Regions from separate parts of the Mesorhizobium sp. M1088 genome, predicted to be linked through region 2. Evidence: predicted binding sites of a transcription regulator. Region 2 holds the regulator's gene; each other region holds the start of a gene.

Region 1 (7,827 bases), on a different contig from region 2:
AGAACCTCGATGTCGGTGACGACGAGCCCCGATTTTTCGATGGCCGGCATCACTTCGGATAGCGACGGGATGTAGCCGCCCGGGAAGATGTACTTGCGGATGAAGGCGCTGGTTGCCCACGGCACGCCGGAGCGGCCGATCGTGTGCAGCAGCATGACGCCGTCCGGCTTCAGCAGCGTCGCCGACTTGTCGAAGAAGGTGCGGAAATGATTGACCCCGACATGCTCGAACATGCCGACGGAGACGATGCGGTCGAAACGTTCATTGAGTTCGCGATAGTCCTTGATGTCGAAATGCACCCGGTTTTGCAGGCCTTGCGCATGGGCGCGGTCGGTGGCGACGCCGTGCTGCTCGGTCGACAGCGTCACGCCCTGTACGTCGACGTCGAACGCCTTGGCTAGATAGAGCCCAAGCCCACCCCAGCCGGAGCCGATATCAAGAACCGTCTGGCCGGCCTTCAGCCTGAGCTTGGCGGCGATATGGCGCTTCTTGGCCGCTTGGGCCTCGTCGAGAGTCATGTCCGGCTGCTCGAAATAGGCGCAGGAATATTGCATGTCCTCATCGAGGAAGAGACGGTAGAGGTCGCCCGACAGATCGTAATGGCGCTGCACGTTGCGGCGCGCCCGCGACGCCGTGTTGATCTGCTGCAGGCGCCGGAAGGCGTGGCGCAGACCTTCGATCGCCTTCGACCAGGTGGCATCGATACCGCCGCTGCCCATGTTCTGGAAGGCAATCCGCATCACCCCCAGCACGCCGCCCTCGAGAATGTCGAGTTCACCGTCCATGTAGGCTTCCGGCACCGCCAGCATCGGATCGAAGGTTATTGCGCGCTCGGCATGCCTTGTCTTGATGTGCATGTGCACCGGCTCGCCGCTGCCGTCACCGAAAGTCACCATCGAGCCTTGCGGCCCTGTCACCTTGAGATTGCCTGTGCGGACCAGGCGGTCGAGAACGCGTTTCAGCAGAATATTCATGACCAATTGTCCCCTCTCGGCCAGACATGCTGTCCTATTCTGCATCAAGATATAGGGGTTCGAAAAGTTCCATTTGGCATAAAAATGCCCGGGTACGAGGCCCGGGCATTGGTCCAGAACAGCGATTAGCCGGCGAATGCCGACGAATGACGATCAGCCGTTGTCTTCGCCGCCTTCGAACTCCGCATTCGGATCGAAGAAGTTTTCCGGCCGCGCATTATCGTTGATGTCCTCGCCGTAGATGGCTTCGGCGGTGGTCAGCGTTTCGCCCTTGGCCTGGCGCTCGGCTTCGTCGGCCGTGCGGGCAATGTTGAGCGTGATGGTAACCTCGACTTCCGGGTGCAGCGCGATCGCCACATTGGTGACGCCGATGGTCTTGATTGGCTGGTTGAGCAGGATCTGGTTGCGGTTGACCGAAAAACCTTCCGCCGTCACCAGCTCGGCGATGTCGCGCGTCGAGACCGAACCATAAAGCTGACCGGTTTCGCCGGCCGAGCGCACGGCGATGAAGCTCTTGCCGTCGAGCTTTTCTGCAATCTGCGCGGCTTCGGACTTGCGCTCCAGGTTGCGGGCTTCAAGCTGGGCCCTCTGTCCCTCGAACTTCTTCTTGTTAGTTTCGTTGGCGCGCAGCGCCTTGCCTTGCGGCAGCAGGAAATTGCGGGCAAACCCGTCCTTGACCTTGACGGTATCGCCCATCTGGCCGAGGCGGGAAACGCGTTCGAGAAGAATGACTTCCATGGTTTTGTTCCTTCGCTTGGGCGCTGTCCTCAGGATCGGCGCCGAGTTGTCTGGAACAGGTCAGGAAGCTGGGGCGTCGTCGCCTGTGTCGCTGTCCTGCCTGTCGCGGCAGTTAGGATCTCTTGTTGAAATCCAACCCGGGATTTGGTGTTCGATCCGGCTACGCCCGTCGTGGCCGGTGAAAAGCGGGCGGCGAACCGCCCGCTGGCTAGACCATGATCCCGAAAAGTGGAAACCGGTTTTCGGATAAGATCATGGTCAACTAATCAGTGTTAGCGGACCACGTAGGGCAGCAGGCCGAGGAAGCGGGCGCGCTTGATCGCCTTGGCGAGTTCGCGCTGCTTCTTCTGGCTTACGGCGGTGATACGCGATGGAACGATCTTGCCGCGCTCGGAGATGTAGCGCTGCAGAAGCCGCACGTCCTTGTAGTCGATCTTCGGCGCATTGGCGCCGGAGAACGGGCAGGTCTTGCGGCGACGGTGGAAGGGGCGCCGGGTTGGGATCTGGTTGATGTCGACCATTATTCTGCGGCTCCTTCAAAGCCTTCGCGCGGACGGCGCGGGCCACGATCGGCACCGCCATCGCCGAAGCTGCGCGGCGGACGATCACCACGGTCACCGCGATCGCGGTCGCCGAATGAGCGCGGGCCACGATCGCCACGGTCGCGGTCGCCGAAGCCGCCGCGTTCCGAGCGCTCTTCGCGCTTCTGCATCATTGCCGACGGACCTTCCTCATGCGCATCGACCTTGATGGTCAGGAAACGCAGCACGTCCTCGGACAGGCCCATCTGGCGCTCCATCTCGTTGAGCGCGGCCGGCGGGCAGGTGATGTCCATGAGTGTATAATATGCCTTCCGGTTCTTGTTGACCCGGTAGGTGAGGGACTTCAGTCCCCAGTTCTCGACCCGGCCGACGGACCCGCCATTCGCGGTGATGACGCCCTTGTACTGTTCGACAAGCGCATCGACCTGCTGCTGCGAGAGGTCCTGCCGGGCAAGAAACACATGTTCGTATAGAGCCATAGTGTTTGTGCCTTTCTTCGTTTCTCTCCCGGTTCCCGGCGGCAAAAGCCTCTGCAACTTCTCTGACCCGCAATCCTTGCGAAGGCGGGGAAGAAAGGAGCATGACGAGACGGTCGAGAGCGGAGACACGGGAGGCGGAAGCGCTTCTGGCTTCACGCGAAGGTTTCGAAAAACCTCCGGCCCTCCGTTCAGCCCCCAGCAAGGACCGGCAGATTGCGGGCGTCTATACAGGAATTTGACCGCAAAGCAAGGCCAAACCACGGAGCAAACGGCCCTAACGTCCCAGAGCGCCACGGGCCTCGACGGCAAGGCTTACGGATTCCTGAAACCGGACCTTAACCACCATGCGAAGTTCCAGCACCGGCGGGCGTGGCGGCAACCCCTCGTTCATCATGCGGATGCAAAAGCAAACAGTCTGCGCGAGTTCGGCAGCAGGCGGTTTGGGGACAAAAATGCTTTTCGACAAATTCTGCCGTTCGAAGAGCGGCAACTTTGCCCTGATGCTGGCGTTCGGGCTGCCTGCGGTTCTGACCGCCGTCGCCTTTGCCGTGGACGTGTCCACCTTGATGAGGGCCAAGGTCAGCTTGCAGAATGCGCTCGATGCCGCGAACCTTGCATCTTCGCATCTCGGCGACATCGAGGCTTCGCGCAAGGACGTCTTCGACCGCTACTTCCAGACCAATGTCGCCGGCCACAGCGAGTTGAGGAACGCCGAAGCGACGCTTACCGTGGAAAGGGGCCTCAATTACATCCAGACCAAAGCTGTCGCCACGGCGGACGTCAATTTGAACTTCGCCTTCCTGTTCGGCAACGACAGGCGCATCACCGTCGATGCCGGCGCCGTCGAATCGACCAATCAGCTCGAAGTCGTGCTGGTGCTCGACAATACCGGGTCGATGGCCAGCAACGATCGCATCGGCGCATTGCGGACGGCGGCAACGGCCCTGATCGATATGCTCGAAGCGGCGAAGTCGCCGACGCGCAGCGTACGTGTCGCGGTGGTGCCGTTCGTCACCGCGGTCAACGTCAAGGGCGAGGACTACGATCCGGCCTGGATCGACATGGCCGGCAAATCGCCGAACAACGGCGCCAATTTCCCCTCGGTCGGCGGCAAGCGCGTCAACCATATGGATCTGTTCAAGCAATTGGGCGTCGAATGGAGAGGCTGTGTCGAAGCGCGGCCAGGAACCAACAATGTTTCCGACATTTCGCCCGACCAAAACAAACCGGACACCCTGTTCGTACCTTATTTCGCGCCGGACGATCCAGGTAACGCTAGAAATCCAAACAGCTCCTACGGCAATTCAGCGACCGGCTACAACAATTCCTATCTCGACGATACCGTCGTCACCCTGCTTCCCGGCCTCACCAGCGACATGGCGAAGTACAGTGTTTCGACGATGAAGCTGATCAACGACAAGAGAGGCCCACTGACTATCGGCCCAAACCGGGCCTGTCCGACGCCGATAGTGCCGCTGACCGATGATTTCGACAAATTGCGGAAGGCCGTCGGTGAGATGATCGAATGGAACGGCTCGGGGACCAATGTTTCGGAAGGCTTGTCATGGGGGATGCGGGTGCTCTCGCCGGAACCGCCTTACAGCGACGGCGCGCCGTTCAGGGCGTCAGGCACGACCAAAACGGTGCTGCTGCTCACCGACGGCGAGAATGTTGTCTATGGCGCGAAGGATACGCCACAGAAGTCGGACTATGGCTCCTACGGATTCCTGGCCTCGGGTCGGTTTGGATCCAGCGACCAGACCGCGGCTGCGCGCAATGTCGACGATTGGACAACCAATGTATGCAACACATTGAAGAAGCAGGACGTGCAGATCTTCACAGTGCTGCTGCAGGCCGACACCGCAGCCAACCGCAAGCTCTACGAGGCCTGCGCATCGTCGCCGTCGGACTATTACCCGACCAACGACGTCAGTCAGCTCGAAAGCGTCTTCCTGAAAATCGGAAGCTCGATTTCGCAGCTGCACTTGACGAACTGAACGACGTCGGCCGCTCTCCCGCCGCCGCTGCTCAACTCGTGTGTGCAGCCACTTTGCCTGTGGTTTCAGGGAAGAAATCGGGCGCCGCATGGCGCTTGCCGAACATCATGTCGTATTGCAGCAGACGGAAGTCGCGGATTGCCGGATCGATCTCTTTCTGACGCGACCAATCGGGGGTGGCGTCGCCCCCCGGTGCCAAAAGCAAATTGCGGTCGATAACGCGGTAGCGCTCTCGCAACTGTCCGAGGAAGCCGGTGTAATAGGGATGGCTGATGCCGGCTGTCTTCAGGATATGGTAGGGCAGGAAGGACGGGCTGACGGCGCCTAGATCCTCGGCCGGGCCGCTGCGATTCGACCAGACGATCAGCGGCGTCTGGTGGTGCAGCAGCATCTGGTCGGCCGCCTCCTTGCGCGGCGCAACATTGTCCTTCAGGAAGCCGGTCTCGACGTAGACCGGCCCAAGCGGCGGCAGATGGTCGCCGAAGAACGCGATGACGGTCGGCCGCTCGCGTTTCTTCGCCCATTCGATCAGCCGCTCGAGGCCGCGGTCCGCGTCGGAAGAGCCTTCGGCATAGCTCAACAGCGATTCACGCGCCCATTGGCTGATCGGCGCCTGCACCTTGTGGGTCGGATTGTTATAGCGATACGGCTCATACGGCCCGTGGTTCTGCAGGCTGACGGCGAAAAAGAACACCGGCTCGGCGCTGGTATCGGCTTCGTGGATGATCTCGTCGGTCATCGCAGCGTCCGACGCGAGCGGTCCGCGCTTCTGCATGGGCGGCAACGTCTCCTCGGACTTGAAGTCGTTGAAGCCGAAATCGGCATAGACGGCCCCCCGGTTCCAGAACCAGTTAGTGCCGGGATGGATGGCGCGCGCCCGGTAGCCCTGACTTTTCAGGAAGGTCGCCAGCGAGGGAGTCGGTGTCCGCACATATTGCTGGTAGGGAATGCTGCCCGCCGGCAGGAAGGCGTTGGAAAAGCCGGTCAGGGCCTCGAACTCGATGTTGGCCGTCATGCCGCCGAACTCGGGCGAGAACATGTAACCCGTGCGCAGTGCCCGCACATTGGGGATAGGGTCGGGTGTGATGGTGACGCCGGGTAGCTTGGTCGGATCCCAGAAGGATTCGCTCATGACGACGATGATGTCGGGCTTCTCGGCAGGTACCGAGGCGGTCACCTGCGGTTTGCCGATCGCTTCGATCGCCTTGTCGGAATAGCCGGGCGGCGCCGAGACATGCGCCATCGGAACGTTAAGCGCGAAGGCGAGCGCAAAACCGTTCGAGGCATAGTTTTCCTTCTGGTCCCACATGATCGGGATGATCTGCAGCCGGTCGCGCGTCCACGAGAAAGTGGCATAGTCCATGATGGAAACGAAGAAGGCGATCAGCGGTACTGTCAGCGTCAGCCGGGCAAGGCGGCCCTTGTGGCTGAGCGCCGGAACGCGGCGGCGCCATAGCCGCCAGCCATAGACGAGCAGCGACAGCCCGCCGACGATGCCGATCGCCAGGGCAATGGCGGTTCCCGGGCGATCGCGTACCAGAAGCGGCATCAGTGCCACGATCTGCCGGGAATAAAGGAAATCGGTCGGATAGAGCGGATCGCCGAGATACAGCGACTTCTGGTGGCCGACGAACGCCAGCGACAATGTCAGCGGCGCGACGATCATCAGGCTCTGATGACTGCGGCCGAGCACGGCGTCGAGGCCGATGAGGATCAGCGCAAAAATGATGATCGTGGTCCAGCCGGGTTTGAAAGGCTGCAGAAAGAAATCAATGGTGCCGGCAAAGTTGCCGCGCACGATCAGTTCGATGGCAAACACAAGGATGGCCGCAGCCAGCAAGCTGATAAGGCCATAGCGGATGACAGGCCATTTGCGCGCCGGCAGATAGCCGGTCGACGGATCGCCTTCAAGAAACTGGGGCGCCGCCTCGGCTGCGCTCTGCTTGGTCTTTGCCACTTCAATAGTTCCCCGGCCCGCAACAAAAGCGTCACTCGATTGTCATCGAACTGTCACGCAAAGCCTAGCGCCTGTGGCGGAAATAAGAAGAGCCAGCAAACAAATCGTGAGCGGTTTTCATCATGAGTGATCGCCAAAAAGCCTGCCGAAACAGGCACTCGGCCGATATTACGCGATCAAGGTTGGACTTGACTTGGCCGCACGCCTTGCGTCACAGGCAACGTGAACCAGCAGCTGGGAGCCGCCGATGGCCATCGCATTCACCTTTCCGGGGCAGGGCAGCCAGGCTGTCGGCATGGGCAAGGACCTCGCCGATACCTTTGTGGAATCGCGGCGGATCTTCGAGGAAGTTGACGACGCGCTCGGCGAAAACCTATCGAAGCTGATCTGGGAAGGCCCGGAAGAGACGCTGACGCTGACCGCCAACGCCCAGCCGGCGCTGATGGCGGTGTCGCTTGCCGCAATCCGGGCGCTGGAGGCGCGCGGCTTCTCCCTGAACGGCAAGGTCACCTATGTCGCCGGCCACTCGCTCGGCGAATATTCGGCACTTGCGGCCGCAGGGTTCGTTTCGGTCGCCGACGCCGCCCGGCTGTTGCGCATCCGCGGCAATGCCATGCAGGCGGCTGTGCCGGCCGGCGAGGGCGCCATGGCGGCGATCATCGGGCTGGAACAGGCCGACGTCGAAGCCGCTTGCGCAGAGGCCGCCCAGGGCGCCGCCAAAGATCCCGCACAAGCCTTGGTTTGCCAGATCGCCAATGACAATGGCGGCGGCCAGCTGGTGATCTCCGGCGCCAGGCCAGCGGTCGAACTGGCGGCGAGGCTATGCACGGAGAAGGGCGCCAAGCGGGCGCTGATGCTGCAGGTCTCGGCGCCCTTCCATTCGGCATTGATGAAGCCTGCGGCCGAGATCATGCGGGAGGCGCTGGCCGCCGTGACGAAGAGTGCGCCGGTCGTGCCGCTGGTCTCCAATGTTACGGTGACCCCGACGAGCGATCCCGACGAGATCGCCCGCCGACTCGTCGAACAGGTGATCGGGCGCGTGCGCTGGCGCGAAACGGTGGAGTGGTTCGGCAGCAACGGCGTTGTGACGCTTTACGAAGTGGGCGCCGGCAAGGTGCTGTCGGGGCTGGCCCGCCGCAT
Region 2 (7,827 bases):
GTTGCCTTTAATCGCGAGGACCCAATGACCATCGCTTCCGATGCCATGCCATCATCTGCAGCAGCCCGGGCCAGGGAAGCTACTGTGCGGCGCTTCGCGCTCACAGATGCCATATTTCGCGGACTCACCCGCGCTTCCGCAATCCTTGTGCTGGTCATCCTCGGCGGTGTCGCCATCTCGCTGTTTGCCGGCTCATGGCAGGCGCTGTCGTCGTTCGGTTTTTCTTTCCTGACGACTGAGAGCTGGAATCCCGTTACGGAAAAATTTGGCGCACTGGCGCCGATCTACGGCACGCTGGTGACGGCGGCCATTGCCATCCTGATCGCGGTTCCGATCGGCATCGGCATTGCAATCTTTCTCACCGAGCTCTGCCCGCGCCCGCTCAGGCGTCCTATCGGCATAGCGGTCGAGCTGTTGGCCGGCATTCCTTCGATCATCTACGGCATCTGGGGCCTGTTCGTGTTCGCGCCGTTCCTGCAGACGACGATACAGCCCTTCATCATCAACATCTTCCACGGCGTGCCGGGACTATCCAGCCTTTTCGCCGGCCCTCCTTACGGCATCGGCCTTCTGACCTCGGCGCTGATCCTCGCCATCATGGTGCTGCCCTTCATCACCTCGATCACCAAGGACGTCTTCGATACGGTGCCGGCGGTGCTGAAGGAATCGGCCTATGGCATCGGTTGCACGACCTGGGAAGTGACCCGGCGCGTGGTCATTCCCTATACCCGCATCGGTATCATGGGCGGCGTCATGCTTGGCCTCGGCCGGGCACTCGGCGAAACCATGGCGGTGACTTTCGTCATCGGCAACGCACATCGCATCAGTGCCTCCCTGTTCGCGCCGGGCACGACGATCTCGGCGACCATCGCCAATGAATTCACCGAGGCCGACGGCGACCTCTACACCTCCTCGCTGGTTTCGCTCGGCCTGATCCTCTTCGTCATCACCTTCCTGATCCTCGCCGCCGCCCGCTATATGCTGATGCGGATCGACGCCCGTACGGGAGCCTGACCGATGTCGACATCCTCATCGCTCCACAGCCGCCGCAAAGCCAGGAATTCGGTGATGATGGCGCTTTGCGTCGTCGCCGCCGGCATCGGGCTTGCCTGGCTGGCGCTCATTCTCGGCGCACTGGTCTATAAGGGCACAGCCGGGCTTTCGCTCGCGGTCTTCACCGAGATGACGCCACCACCGGGCGAGGCCGGCGGCTTGCTCAATGCCATCACGGGCAGCCTGCTGATGACGATCATCGCCGTTGTCGTCGGCACGCCGATCGGCGTGCTGGCGGGAACCTACATGGCCGAGTATGGACGCTTTTCGCGCATCACCACCGTCGTCCGCTTCATCAACGACATCCTGTTGTCGGCGCCGTCGATCATCATAGGCTTGTTTGTCTATGAGCTGATGGTGCGGCCAATGGGACATTTCTCGGCCATTGCCGGCGCCGTTGCGCTTGCCATCCTGGTCATTCCGGTGGTCGTGCGCACCACTGAAGACATGCTCAACCTGGTGCCGAACGCGTTGCGTGAAGCCGGTGCCGCGATCGGCGCGCCGCGCTGGGTGGTGATCCGTTCGGTCGCCTACCGCGCCGCATTGTCCGGCATCGTCACCGGCATATTGCTGGCGATAGCACGCATTTCCGGCGAGACGGCGCCGCTGCTCTTCACCGCGCTCAATAACCAGTTCTGGAGCAGCAATATCAACGCGCCGATGGCCAGCCTGCCGGTGACCATCTTCCAGTTCGCTCTCAGCCCTTACGAGGAATGGCAGCAACTGGCGTGGACCGGCGCACTCATAATCACCCTGACGGTTCTGGGCTTGAGCATCCTCGCCCGCAGCCTTACCGGACGCAGAGAGGACAGATGACACAGATGTTGTCCCCAGACATGACGATGGCCGAAACGGTCGCCGAGAAGACGAAGATCGAGGTCAAGAATCTCAACTTCTACTACGGCCAGAGCAAGGCGCTGAAGGACATCAGCCTGTCGCTGCCCGAGCGCAGTGTCACGGCCTTCATCGGCCCTTCGGGCTGCGGGAAATCGACGCTGCTGCGTGTGTTCAACCGCATCTATGAGCTCTACCCAAAACAGACGGCCGAGGGCCAGGTGCTGCTCGACGGCAAGAACATTCTCGACCGGTCGCAGGATCTCAACCTCCTCAGGACCAAGATCGGCATGGTGTTCCAGAAGCCGACGCCCTTCCCGATGTCGATCTACGAGAACATCGCCTTCGGCGTCAGGCTCTACGAGAACCTCGGCAAGTCCGAGATGGACGGCCGCGTCGAACAGGCGTTGAAGCGCGCCGCGCTGTGGAGCGAGGTCAAGGACAAGCTCAACGCCAGCGGCTTGAGCCTATCCGGCGGCCAGCAGCAGCGGCTCTGTATCGCCCGCACCGTGGCCGTGAAGCCGGAAGTCATTCTGCTCGACGAACCGGCTTCGGCCCTCGACCCGCTGTCGACTGCCAAGATCGAGGAACTGATCGACGAATTGCAAGCCGACTACACGATCGTCATCGTCACCCACAACATGCAGCAGGCGGCGCGCGTGTCGCGCCAGACGGCCTTCATGTATCTGGGTGAACTGGTCGAGTTCGACCGGACCGAGAAGATCTTCACGTCGCCCCGCGAGAAGCGCACGCAGGACTACATCACTGGCCGCTTCGGCTGAGCCGTTCCGATCATGCATATGAGGACAGGACCATGGGCGAACACACAGTCGCTTCTTTCGACGAGGATCTCGAGCAGATCAGCAAGCTGATCCGCGACATGGCCGACCTCGCCGGTTCGATGGTCGGCGGGGCGACCAAGGCGCTGTTGAATTCCGACAACGTGCTGGCGCAACGCGTCGTTTCCGACGACGCCATCATGGATGCGCGTCAACGCGAACTGGACGACCGCGCCATCACCCTGATCGCCAAACGCCAGCCGATGGCCCACGATCTTCGCCATGTGGTCGGAGCGATCCGCATGGCGGGCGACCTCGAACGCATCGGCGACCTTGCCAAGAATATCGCCAAGCGCGTGAGTGCGGTCGGCCTCAGCGCCACGCCGCGGGACCTGTCGCATTCCATCGACGCGATGGCGCAGCTGGTTCTCATCCAGGTGCAGGGTGTCATCGAGGAATATGCTGCAGGCGATGCGGCCGCGTTGGCCAAGCTTCGTGCCGCCGACGAGCGCATCGACGTCAAATACACGTCCGTGTTCCGCGAGCTGTTGACCTACATGATGGAAGATCCGCGCAACATCACCGCTTGCACGCACCTGCTGTTCTGCGCCAAGAATCTGGAGCGGATCGGCGACCATGTCACCAACATCGCCGAAAATGCGTATTATGTGCTGACCGGCGAGCAATTGCCGGTCAATCGTCCGAAGCAGGACGAAACGACAATGTCCGCACCGGTGACATGATGGGGGTGCCCAGCCGATGATCGCACCACGCATAATGGTGGTGGAGGACGAGGAGCCGTTGGGTGTGCTGCTCCGCTACAATCTCGAATCCGAAGGCTACCAGGTCGAGGTGGTGACACGCGGCGACGAAGCCGAGATCCGTTTGCAGGAGAATGTGCCCGACCTTTTGGTGCTCGACTGGATGATACCAGCGGTTTCCGGCATCGAGCTCTGTCGTCGGTTGCGGGTGCGCCCCGAAACCGAGCGGCTGCCGATCATCATGCTGACCGCGCGCGGCGAGGAGAGCGACCGGGTGCGCGGTCTTTCGACCGGCGCCGACGACTATCTGGTCAAGCCGTTTTCGACACCGGAATTCATGGCCAGGGTCAAGGCGCTGCTGCGGCGCGCCAAGCCGGAAGTGCTGTCCAGCGTGCTGAAGGTCGGCGACATCGTGCTCGATCGCGAATCGCACAGGGTCTATCGCAAGAAGAGCGAAATCAGGCTCGGGCCGACCGAATTCCGGCTGCTCGAGTTCATGATGCGGCATCCGGGCCGTGTCTTCTCGCGCAGCCAGTTACTCGATAATGTCTGGGGGGAGACAATCTACATCGACGAACGCACCGTCGACGTGCATGTCGGGCGGCTGCGCAAAGCCGTCAACAACGGCCGGATGCCGGATGTCATCCGCACCATCCGCGGCGCCGGCTATGCGATCAGGGAAGATTGACCCGCCTGGTCAGGCTACGTTCTTTCTGACGCTGGGCCTCATTTGCGCGCCCGGCGCGAAAATCTCCTGGTCGACGAAGCTTAACGCCCGCATCGCGCAGCCTTCGCGGATCAGCGGCAATTCGTTCGGCTCTGTATCGAAGGAGATCGAGCCTGAATGCTGGCCGCCGGCGGTCTGGGCGATTGCCTTCCGCAAGGCCGGCTCGATCAGATCGAAGGCGGCGGCACTGGCGCCGACCATCGCGACCGGTGCCGGATCGATCAGCGCGAACAGCGAGCCGAGACCGAAACCCAGCGCTTCGCCGGCCTTGCGGTAGGCCTCGCGTTCCGGCCCATCTTTCTCGCGCGCCCGGGCCGCCAGTGCTCGCATGTCGGCGTCGCTGACGTCGGCGACCGGTTCGCTGTCTTCGCTCATCTGCCTGGCGTTGCGCCAGATGGCGTAGTTGCCGGCATACGCCTCGATGCAGCCGCGCCGCCCGCAACGGCAGAGCGCGCCGCCCGGACGATGGATCATGTGGCCAAATTCGCCGCCCGAGGAATGCGTCCCGGTGAACAGTTCGCCCTTCAGCACCAGCCCCATGCCGATGCCATGCGAAAGCAGGATGGCGATGAAGTCGTCGCGATAGCGATCCGGATTGCGCCAGCGCAAAGCCACCGCCATCATGTTGCAGTCGTTCTCCACCGTTGCCGGGATGCCGAATTCGCCCTCCAGCATGTCGGCAAAGGCGATGTCGGTCTGCGGCGTGATCGGCGACCACAGCATGGCGCGTGCAGGGGAGTCGGTAATGCCCTGAATCGCCAGGGCGATGCGGGCGACACTGCGGACGTCAAGGTCTGGATCCTGCAGCCGGCGCCGGACGATGGCCATGCATTCACGGATCAGCTCGTCGCGCGGCATGGTCAGCGTGTCCAGCCGGCGCTGTTCCTCGGCGACCACCTGTCCCGTATAGTCGATAATGGCGGCCGACAGGAAATTCAGCGACAACACCACGGTCAGCACCGCCGCCGCTTCCGGATTGAGGGCGAGGCCGACCTGCGGACGACCGCGTTTCAACGAAACGGGCTCACTTGCCTTGCTCTCGGCGAGGATGCCTTCCCGTATCAGGTCGGAAGAGATCGCCGATATGGTCGAATGACTGAGGCCGGTGGTAGCTGCGATCTCAGTACGCGATGGCTGGCCGGCCCGGCGCACCGCCGAGATCACCATCGCCCGGTTGCGCCGGCGCAAATCGTCATGGCGGATTCCGACCGACATTGTTTTGCTTTCCTCCCGGTTGCCGCGGCCGCTCATGAACCGGAAGCCGTCGGTAATGTCCGACAAATAGTGTCGGATGCAGGCAAATAGTGTCAGATGCAGGTGGCGCTGTCATCGTTTATTCCGACGCTCGAAAAAACTCGCAGAGTCATCAAAATCCATCAGAATCGATGTTGACAGCAGCCGGAGATCGGGCCAGTATTTTTTCGAGGCTCGAAAAAATTAGAGCTTCTAAGCTGGTCTTTGAGCCAATTGGTCACGCCGTACGCGGCGCAGGGAGGATATGATGAAGAAATTCACGACCGCCATTCTGGCGGGTGTCGCCATGACGCTGGCGCTGGCGTCGGTGGCGCAGGCTAAAGACAAGGTCATCGGCGTTTCCTGGTCGAACTTCCAGGAAGAGCGCTGGAAGACCGACGAGGCCGCAATGAAGGCGGCCATCGAGGCCGCAGGCGACAAGTATATTTCCGCCGACGCACAGTCCAACCCCGGCAAGCAGCTCACCGACGTCGAGAGCCTGATCTCGCAGGGCGCCAACGCACTGATCATCCTGGCGCAGGACGCCTCGGCCATCGGGCCGGCCGTGCAGAAGGCACTGGACGAAGGCATCCCGGTCGTCGGCTATGACCGGCTGATCGAGAACAAGGACGTGTTCTATCTGACCTTCGACAACAAGGAAGTCGGCCGCATGCAGGCCCGGGAAGTCTTCAAGGTGAAGCCGGAAGGCAACTACGTCTTCATCAAGGGTTCGGGTTCCGATCCGAATGCCGATTTCCTGTTTGCCGGTTCGATGGAGGTGCTGAAGGCGGCAATAGACAGCGGCAAGATCAAGAATGTTGGCGAGGCCTATACGGACGGCTGGCTGCCGGCCAACGCTCAGAAGAACATGGAACAGTTCCTGACCGCCAACGACAACAAGGTCGATGCCGTGGTCGCGGCCAATGACGGCACTGCCGGCGGCGTCGTCGCCGCGCTGACAGCGCAAGGGCTGGCCGGATCGGTTCCGGTTTCGGGCCAGGACGGCGACCACGCCGCGCTGAACCGCATCGCGCTCGGCACACAGACCGTGTCGGTGTGGAAGGATGCGCGCGAGCTCGGCAAGAATGCCGCCGAGATCGCCTCGCAGCTGGCCGACGGCAAGCAGATGACCGACATTGCCGGCGTGAAGGATTTCACCACGCCCGGCGGCAATGCCGTCAAGTCGCTGTTCCTGACCCCGGTCGCCATCACCAAGGACAACCTCAACGTCGTCATCGACGCCGGCTGGATCAAGAAAGAAGAGGTCTGCGCCGGCGTGACGGCTGGCACTGTTGCAGTCTGCAACTGAGCCGACGTTTCCGAGAAGTCCGAACGCCGCGGCCGCTCGCCGCGGCGTTTTTCAACAAAAGTTGTTTTTCCGCTTCCGGCGGATAACTTCTAGGCTGCTTCCGGCATCCGCGGCAGACGGCAACCCGGCGGGAGAAACATCATGACCGACACGACGTCCAACACGCCGGTCGACAGCACGGCAGACCGGGCACGGGAATCCGAGCTCGGCATCGTTGCCCGATTTCTCAAGGCAACCGAACTCGACACGCGCATGCTCGGCATGGTCGGCGCGCTGCTGGTCATCTGGGTCGGCCTGCATGTCATTTCCAGCGTACGGCTCGGCGTCAATCCGTTCGACTTCGACAGCCGGACCTTCCTGACGCCACGCAATCTCTGGAACCTGTCGGTGCAGACTTCCGCCGTGGCCATAATGGCCGCCGGAATGGTGCTGGTTATCGTCATGCGCAATATCGACCTGTCGGTCGGTTCCGCCGAAGGTCTGATCGGCGTGGTCATGGGCTTTGCGCAGGTGCATTTCCTGGTGCGAATGATCGGTCTGCAATTAGGCAATCCCTGGATCTGGATCCTGGCACTGGCCATCGGCCTGGCGCTTGGCCTTCTGATCGGAGCGTTCCAGGGATACATCATCGCTTATCTCGAGGTGCCGGCCTTCATCGTGACGCTGGGCGGCCTTCTGGTCTGGCGGGGTGCCGCATGGTGGGTCGTCAGTGGGCAGACGATTGCGCCGCTGGATGCCACTTTCCAGCTGATGGGCGGCGGACCGACGGGTTCGATCGGCGCGCGATGGAGCTGGATCGTCGGAATTGTCGCGTGCCTGGCGGTTGTGTTCATGCTGCTCAACGGGCGGGTGCAGCGCAAGCGGTTCCGCTTCCCGTTACGCCCGATCTGGGCCGAGACGTTCCTCGGGGCCGTCACTTGCCTTGTCATCGTGGGCGCCATATGGCTTGCCAATTCCTATCCTTGGCCGGTCGGCATCGTGAACAGATATGCGGCGGCCAACAATATAACCGTTCCCGAAGGCGGGCTGTTCATCGCCCATGGCATCGCCATACCCGTGCTGATGGCTGTAGCCGTAGGGCTGATCATGACCTTCATCGCCAAGCGTACCCGTTTCGGCCGCTATGTCTTC
Region 3 (7,827 bases), on a different contig from region 2:
TGGGGCACCGGGCTGTTCGAACTGATCGCCGGGCTGCTCATCCTTGTCGGCTTCAAGACGCCGATCGTGGCGCTGCTGCTCGCCGCCTTTTGCGTCGCGACAGCGTTCATCGGCCACTATGGCCAGGGCGGCGGCGATCCGACGCTGACCTTCATGCATTCGCAGATGCTGATGAAGGACATCGCGATATCAGGCGGTTTTCTGGCGCTGGCGATGGCTGGCGCGGGTGCATGGTCGGCCGACGGCCGGATGGCTGCGGTGGGATCCAGAGGAATTGCTTCAGTCTAGATCCAGCTTTCTCGACCGTCCAATTGTCGAAGTCGGCGCTGCCCCTCATCGCCCTGCCGGGCACTTCTCCCCGTATAGTGACGGGGAGAAGGAAGCTGGCCGAGATCTCGGCACCGTTACTGCAACGCTGGAGGTGAGCGAAATCCTTTGCGAAGGTGCCCTTCTCCCCGTCACTATACGGGGAGAAGATGCCGGCAGGCAGATGAGGGGCGGCGCAGACCTGAAGCGATTGCCTGGCTGAGACACTACTTCACCGACATGCTAGGCCCGCCCTCGACCGCCAGCACCAGCCGACGGTTGGTCACCCTTGCCAGTTGTGCCAGCCGGCCGGCGGGCCGCTCGCCGTAAAGATCGGCCAGCGCTGCCGGCAGCACCAGCGCCAGCACGCCATTGCCGCGGTTTTCCCATTTCAGTCGCGACATGACGCCGGGCATTGCCGCCGTCAGGAGATAGACGACGCGCAGCAGCGCCGCCAAGACGCGGGCGCGCTCGAGATAGCGCGGTGTCGCCAGTCCGCGGATTTCCGGAGCGGCTTCATTGAACACGCCCTCGTGGCGAAACAGGCTGACAAGCGCCAGGAAGGCGCGGCCGGGATGATCGACGCCGATGAAGGAGGCGTGGGCGATGATGTTGAGCGATTGCTTGCCGCGATATTCGGGATGGGCACGCCAGCCGATATCGGCGAGCAGGCAGGCGGCGTGGCGGTAGCGCGCCTCATCCCTGGTCTCGTCGATGCCGAAGGCGGCGAACGCCTTGCCGGTCCACTCGACAAGCTCATGCGCGTGGTCGACCGAGCGCGAGCGCAGGCGGGCAAGCTCTTCCGCCGCCGAGATCAGCGGATCGGCTTTCTGCTCGGCCTTGTCGAGCAGCGAATAGAGAAAGCCCTCGCGCACGCCCAGCGCCGACACGATGATCTTCGACGGCTGCATCGCCGCCATGATCTCCTGCAGCACGATGGCGCCATAGGGCAGCAGCGAGCGGCGGTTCTTGGAGATGCCCTCGATGCCTTTGATCTTGTCGATCTCGGCCTTGGCAACCTGCCGGAGGAAGTTCGCGGCGCTTTCGATGCCGATCTCGTAATGGTGCATGACGCCGAGCGGGTAGTTGGTCATTTCCATGTGCAGCCGGGCGAGGTTTCGCCAGGTGCCGCCGACCGTGTAGAACGCCCTGCCCTGCCCGCCCTTCAGCAATTTCGCCCGCGCCAGTTGCTCGCGCGTGATCCTTGCCGCCTGGGTCAGCGAGTTCTTCGCCATGTCCTGCAGGCGCAAGCCGCCCAACGGCAGCGTGATGCCGTCACCGATCGTCTCACCGTCAATATCGATCAGCTCGAGGCTGCCGCCGCCAAGGTCGCCGGCAATGCCGTTGGCCGGATGGAAACCGGAAATGACGCCGAGCGCCGAATAATGGGCTTCCTCGCGGCCGCTCAGCACCTGGATCTCGGTCTTGAGCACATCCTCGGCGCGGTGGATGAAGTCGGGGCCGTTGACGGCCTCGCGAGCGGCGGCGGTCGCCAGCACATATATGCGCTCGGCGCCGGCCTGGTCGGAGAGCGCGCGGAAGCGGCGGAACTCTTCCATCGAGCGCGTCACCGCCTCGGGATCGAGCTTTCCGGTCGAAACGATGCCGCGGCCGAGGCCGGCCAGCATCTTTTCGTTGAACAGCAAGGTCGGCGAGCGCGCCAGTCCTTCATAGATGACAAGACGGATCGAGTTCGATCCGATATCGATGATGGACAGCGGTCGGCGGTCCTGAAGCCGGCCCTGGGACGCTGAAATCATCAGCCCGTCGCTGCGTTCTGTTTCTTGCGGCGCTTGAACTGCGCGATGCGCTTGGGCGCATGCGACTTCAACGCATCGCCCCGTCCGGACAGGCTCGGATTGGTCATGAAATATTCCTGCGCGTTGAACGGTTCCTCGCCCTCCTCCAGCACAACGCGCCGGGAGGTTCCGTCAGCCAATACGTCGAAACTTTGCTGGTTGTCCATGATGTTGCCGAGCATGATCTGGCCGAGCACCTGCTCATGCACAGTTGGATTGGTGATCGGCACCATGGTCTCGACGCGGCGGTCGAGATTGCGCGGCATCAGATCGGCCGAGGAGATATAGACGATCGCCCCGTCCGAGGGCAGGCCGTGGCCGTTGCCGAAGCAATAGATGCGGCTGTGCTCGAGGAAACGGCCGACGATCGACTTCACCCTAATGTTCTCCGATAGGCCGGGCACCTGCGGTCTCAGGCAGCAGATGCCGCGCACGACGAGATCGATCTCGACGCCGGCGCGGCTGGCATCGTAGAGCGCATCGATGACGATCGGGTCGACCAAGGCGTTCATCTTCATCCAGATGCGGGCCGGCCTGCCCTCCAGCGCGTGGCTGATCTCATCCGAAATGTGCTGGAGGATGCGGTCGCGCAGCGTAAACGGCGAGATGGCCAGCCGCATCTGCTCGGCCGGCTCGGCATAGCCGGTGATGAAGTTGAACAGCTGGGCGACATCGCGCGCGATCGTCGGATCGGTGGTGAAGAAGGACAGGTCGGTGTAGATGCGTGCCGTGACCGGGTGGTAGTTGCCGGTGCCCAGATGCACGTAATTGCGCAGCCTGCCATCCTCGCGGCGCACCACCAGCGACATCTTTGCGTGGGTCTTCAGTTCGAGAAAGCCGAAGACGACCTGGACGCCGGCGCGCTCGAGGTCGCGGGCCCAGCGGATGTTGGCTTCCTCGTCGAAACGCGCCTTGAGCTCGACTAGCGCGGTCACCGACTTGCCGGCCTCGGCGGCGTCGACCAAAGCGCGTACGATCGGGCTGTCGTTGGAGGTGCGATAGAGCGTCTGCTTGATCGCCACCACTTCCGGGTCGGCCATTGCCTGGCGCAGGAACTGCACCACCACGTCGAAAGATTCGTAAGGATGGTGGACGATGATGTCCTTCTCGCGGATCGCCGCAAAACAATCGCCGCCATGCTCGCGGATGCGCTCGGGAAAGCGGGGATTGTAGGGGGTGAATTTCAGATCGTCGCGGGCGACGGCGACGATCTCCGAGATCTGGCTGAGCGCCAGCGGACCGGTGAGCACGCTGATCCGGCTTGCCGAAACGCCAAGCTCGCCGGCGACGAAGTCGCGCAATTCGGGCGGCATCAGCCGGTCGAACTCGATCCGGATGACCGAGCCGCGGCGTCGCCGCTTCAGCGCCGTCTCGAACAGCCGCACCAGATCCTCTGATTCTTCCTCGACCTCGATATCGCTGTCGCGGATGATGCGGAATGTGCCGGAGCCCTTGACCTCATAGCCGGGGAACAGCTTGCCGATATAGAGACTGACCGCCTCTTCGAGTGGAATGAAGCGGACATGATGCTTGCGATCCGGCAAACGGATGAAGCGCCTCAGCGCCACCGGCAGGCGCAGAAGCGCGCTCATTTCCTCGCCGTTCTTGCGATGGCGCAATTGCAGCGCCATCGAGAAACCGAGATTGGGAATGAACGGAAACGGATGCGCCGGGTCGATCGACAGCGGCGTCAGGACCGGAAATACCTGCTCCTGGAAATGGTCCTCGAGCCAGGTCTTCTCGTCCTTGGTCAGCGCATCGCGGGTGATGCTTTCGATGCCTTGTTTGTCGAGCAGCAGCATCAGCGCCGAAAGGCTGTTCTGCTGGTCCTCCTGCAGGCGCTCGACCTCGCGCAGCAATTGTTCGAGCTGCTGCTCGGGAGTGCGCCCATCCGGGCTCTTCAGCACGATGCCTTCGCGCACCTGGCCGGCAAGACCGGCGACGCGGACCATGAAGAACTCGTCGAGGTTGGCGGCCGATATCGACAGGAAGCGAACACGCTCGAGCAGCGGATGGTTGGCGTTCAGCGACTCTTCGAGCACGCGCCGGTTGAATTGCAGCCAGGAAAACTCGCGGTTGACGAAGCGGTCGGGATTGCCGCCTTCGCGGCTCGCCGCCTCGACGGTGATGAATTCGTTCTGCACCGGCTTCAGTTCGTTCATGGTTTCCGCTCTTCCCACACCGTTCGACGACCATAGCCTTAACCGGCTTAACTTATCCTCTGACAGGCTTTTGCGACAGTTTCATTTCATCGATCTTGCAAAGAGACGGGTTATGATCCAGATGCAATCGACAAGATCAGGAGACGACGATGGCAGGCGGTTCCATTCCCCATTTCCAGAACGATGCGGGCTATCCGGCAATCGACATCGGCGTCAAGGAATTCATGTGCACCGGCGCCAATCCGCCTTTCGACCATCCGCATGTATTTCTCGACATGGGCGACGACAATGAAAAGGTCTGCCCCTATTGCTCGACGCTCTATCGCTATTCGCCGAAACTGAAGGCATTGGAAACGCAGCCGCCGGGCTGCCTCTATATCGACCAGGCCGCCTGATTCTTCCGCGACAAGCCTGATGCAGGAAACGCAGTCCCGGCAGGTGGTCATCGCCGGGGCGGGCGTCGCCGGGCTGACCGCGGCACTGGCCTTCGCCGAGCGCGGCTATCGGGTAAAACTGTTCGAACAGGCGCAGCACCTCGAGGCTGCCGGCGCCGGTATCCAGCTTTCGCCCAACGCGACGCGCATCCTACGGCAGCTCGGCGTACTCGATCGGCTGCTGCCGACGTCGGTGCGCCCGGAGGCGGTCGTGCTCAAGGATGCCGCCACGCTGCGCAAGCTGGCGCGCGTACCGCTTGGCCAGGCGGCCGAAACGCGCTGGGGAGCGCCCTATCTCGTTGCCCACCGCGCGGATCTGCAGTCAGCGCTGATGCAGCGAGTTTCGGAGCAGCCCGGTATCGATCTGATCGCCGGCGCGCGGGTGACCGACATCGCAGCCGGATCGAAAGGTGTTACCGTCACTGCATCGGCTGATGGCGACACGGTCGAGGCTGGCTGTCTTTTGATCGGCGCCGATGGCGTCTGGTCGTCGGTGCGAGAAACGCTTGCCCGCAACGCAGCCGATTTCCGGAGAAGCCGGTTTTCTGGCGAGCTTGCCTGGCGCGCCACGGTGGCCGCGGACAGCCTTGCCGGACAAGCCTTCAGGGCGATCGGTGCGCCCGATTGCGTTACCGCATTCCTCCATCCAGGCTTCCATATGGTCGCCTATCCGGTCAGCCGTGGCACTGTCTTCAACCTCGCGGCCTTCACCAAGGGCGAGCGCATCGCCGAAGGCTGGTCGGGGTATGCCGACCCCGCCAGCCTCGCCAGCGCCATGCGCGGTACCGCGCCGGCGCTGGTTCGCCTGGCGAACGAGGCGGCGCCGTGGACGGCATGGCCGATCCACATTGTCGAGCAGCGGCGGTGGACGACGCCGCAAGGCATCGCGCTGATCGGCGATGCGGCGCACGCGATGACGCCGTTTGCCGCACAGGGCGCGGCGATGGCGATCGAAGACGCGGTAACCCTTGCCGGCTTCGTTGCGGCCTCCACAGCCGATCTTGAGGGGGCGCTTGCCGCCTGGGAACAGGCGCGGCGGCCGCGCGTCGCCCAGGTCGCCCGCCGCGGCGCCGTCAATCGCCTCGCCTGGCATGCGGCCGGGCCGGTGGCGATGGCCCGCAACCTGTTCCTGGCGATGCGCTCGCCCGAAAAACTCGCCGCCGATCTCGACTGGCTCTACGGCTGGCGGGCGTAGGACGTTCGGCGGTCCTAAGTCGCCCGGTCAATTGTAAAGCCGCATCGACAGGCCGAGCGATGCCGGCAGCGGGTTCCACCAGCCGGTGCGCAGCCCGGCGGTGCGCAGTGCCGCCGCCGCCCAGGTGTTGCAGCCGACCAGCGCGTTGAAACGGCCATTGCCTTCGAAGAAACGATCGAAACGGGAATACGCCGCATTCTCGATCGGCATGGCCCCGCTCGGTCCCTGCCGGAAGCTTCCCGCAATGTAATCGAGCAGCGCCGTAAACCGCTCCTCGCCGATGTCGAAGCCGGCGACGTCGGGATGCGGCTCGGCGATTTCGCCTGAAATGTCGACATGCATCACCGAGGCATCGACGGTCAGCGCCTTCATCACCGGCACTGCCTTCAGTTCCGACCAGGTCGGCGTCTCGAGATAGAAGGCGCGGCCGCCCCAGCCGAAGACGATGTAGCGGACCTCCGCCACGTCTGCTGGAATGCCGGCATCGACCAGGAAATGGAAGCGCCGGCGCACATCGTCGTCGACCGGGATGGCGATGTCGGTGTGGATCGGATTTTTCAGCACCAGGATGCGGTGGCTTGAGCCGATCGGATCGGCAACTGCCGCCGGCCAGAGCGGGCGCGGCAGCAGTGTGCCCAATGCCACCGCAAGGACTGCTGCAACGACCAGCAGGCCAAGAAAACGGGCAAGCTTCTTCATGGGAAAGGCATAGAACAAGCAATGCTCAAGGTGAAGCCCCTCCGAAAGTTGCACAGCTGACTTAGAGCTTGACGCGTATCCTCCCCGGGAGGATACGCTGAGGCATGTCAGATCACCTCCACGCCTCGCATCCTTCCATCATAAAGCGCCTGAAGCGCGCGCAAGGCCACCTTGCGGCGGTGCTGGCGATGATCGAGGCGCATCGCCCTTGCGTTGACTTGGCGCAGCAGCTTCATGCCGTCGAAAGGGCCATCAGCAGCGCCAAGCGCGAGCTGATCAACGATCACATCGAGCATTGCCTGACCGACAGCGTCGAAACCGGCGGCAACTCGCTGGCGGAACTCAAGCAGCTGGCGAAATATCTATGAATGCCATCGTAGCCCGCATTCTGGACTGGCTCGGGTTCGGCTCGCACGCCGCACATCATCACGGCGATCACGGTCCGCACGGTCACAGCCATGGCGTCATCGACGCGACAATTGCCACCACCGACCGGGGCATCTGGGCAATCAAATGGTCGTTCGTGATCCTGGCCATCACCGCGGCATTGCAGATGGTCGTGGTTGCGTTGTCGGGGAGCGTGGCATTGCTGGCCGACACGATCCATAACATCGGCGACGCGACCACGGCGATCCCGCTCTGGATTGCGTTCGTTCTGGCGCGGCGCAAGCCGTCGCGGATCTTCACGTATGGCTTGGGCCGGGTCGAGGATCTGGCCGGCATCATCATCGTGCTCATCATCCTGTTCAGCGCTGTAGTCGCTGCCTACCAAGCCATCGACAGGCTGATCAATCCACAAGCGGTGACACACCTGGGCTGGCTGACTGCGGCGGGCATTGTCGGCTTCCTCGGCAACGAGGCGGTTGCCGTGTTCCGTATCCGCGTCGGCCGCGAAATCAACAGCGCGGCACTGATTGCCGACGGCTACCACGCCCGCACAGATGGACTTACCAGCCTTGCCGTGGTCATCGGAGCCATCGGCGTCTGGTTTGGCTTTTCCTTGGCCGATCCGATCGTCGGCCTGCTGATCACGATTGCGATCTTCGGTATCGTCTGGCAATCGGCCCGCTCGGTGCTGACCCGCATGCTGGATGGAATCGAACCCGGTGTGATAGACGAAATCCGACATGCCGCCGAGCATGTTCCGGGCGCGCGCATTGTCGATGCCAAGGCGCGCTGGATCGGTCATAGATTGCACGCCGACATCGCAATTGCCGCGGACGAAACCCTGC

Evidence for each region. The regulator PhoB, encoded in region 2, activates phosphate uptake and scavenging genes when phosphate is short. The targets are predictions, from matches to a motif close to TGTCATNNANCTGTCAT.
Region 1: a site for PhoB is predicted at 6,728-6,744, ahead of NKH49_RS20055 (LTA synthase family protein). Genes of this name have one in related genera too.
Region 3: a site for PhoB is predicted at 4,340-4,356, ahead of NKH49_RS24295 (RNA degradosome polyphosphate kinase). Genes of this name have one in related genera too.

Annotation. Positions count from the first base shown of each region.
Region 1 is NZ_JAMYMO010000017.1:67,784-75,610, forward strand. Features, by position in the region: gene NKH49_RS20030 (cyclopropane fatty acid synthase) at 1-974, opposite strand, end outside; gene rplI (50S ribosomal protein L9) at 1,128-1,712, opposite strand; gene rpsR (30S ribosomal protein S18) at 1,985-2,233, opposite strand; gene rpsF (30S ribosomal protein S6) at 2,233-2,733, opposite strand; gene NKH49_RS20050 (pilus assembly protein TadG-related protein) at 3,186-4,730, shown strand; gene NKH49_RS20055 (LTA synthase family protein) at 4,762-6,687, opposite strand; gene fabD (ACP S-malonyltransferase) at 6,935-7,827, shown strand, end outside.
Region 2 is NZ_JAMYMO010000018.1:49,605-57,431, forward strand. Features, by position in the region: gene pstC (phosphate ABC transporter permease subunit PstC) at 25-1,014, shown strand; gene pstA (phosphate ABC transporter permease PstA) at 1,018-1,869, shown strand; gene pstB (phosphate ABC transporter ATP-binding protein PstB) at 1,866-2,669, shown strand; gene phoU (phosphate signaling complex protein PhoU) at 2,702-3,409, shown strand; gene phoB (phosphate regulon transcriptional regulator PhoB) at 3,426-4,115, shown strand; gene NKH49_RS20495 (ROK family protein) at 4,125-5,369, opposite strand; gene xylF (D-xylose ABC transporter substrate-binding protein) at 5,656-6,696, shown strand; gene NKH49_RS20505 (sugar ABC transporter permease) at 6,838-7,827, shown strand, end outside.
Region 3 is NZ_JAMYMO010000027.1:19,786-27,612, forward strand. Features, by position in the region: gene NKH49_RS24285 (DoxX family protein) at 1-288, shown strand, start outside; gene ppx (exopolyphosphatase) at 534-2,066, opposite strand; gene NKH49_RS24295 (RNA degradosome polyphosphate kinase) at 2,066-4,267, opposite strand; gene NKH49_RS24300 (zinc-finger domain-containing protein) at 4,417-4,662, shown strand; gene NKH49_RS24305 (FAD-dependent monooxygenase) at 4,682-5,896, shown strand; gene NKH49_RS24310 (TIGR02117 family protein) at 5,924-6,595, opposite strand; gene NKH49_RS24315 (metal-sensing transcriptional repressor) at 6,700-6,963, shown strand; gene NKH49_RS24320 (cation diffusion facilitator family transporter) at 6,960-7,827, shown strand, end outside.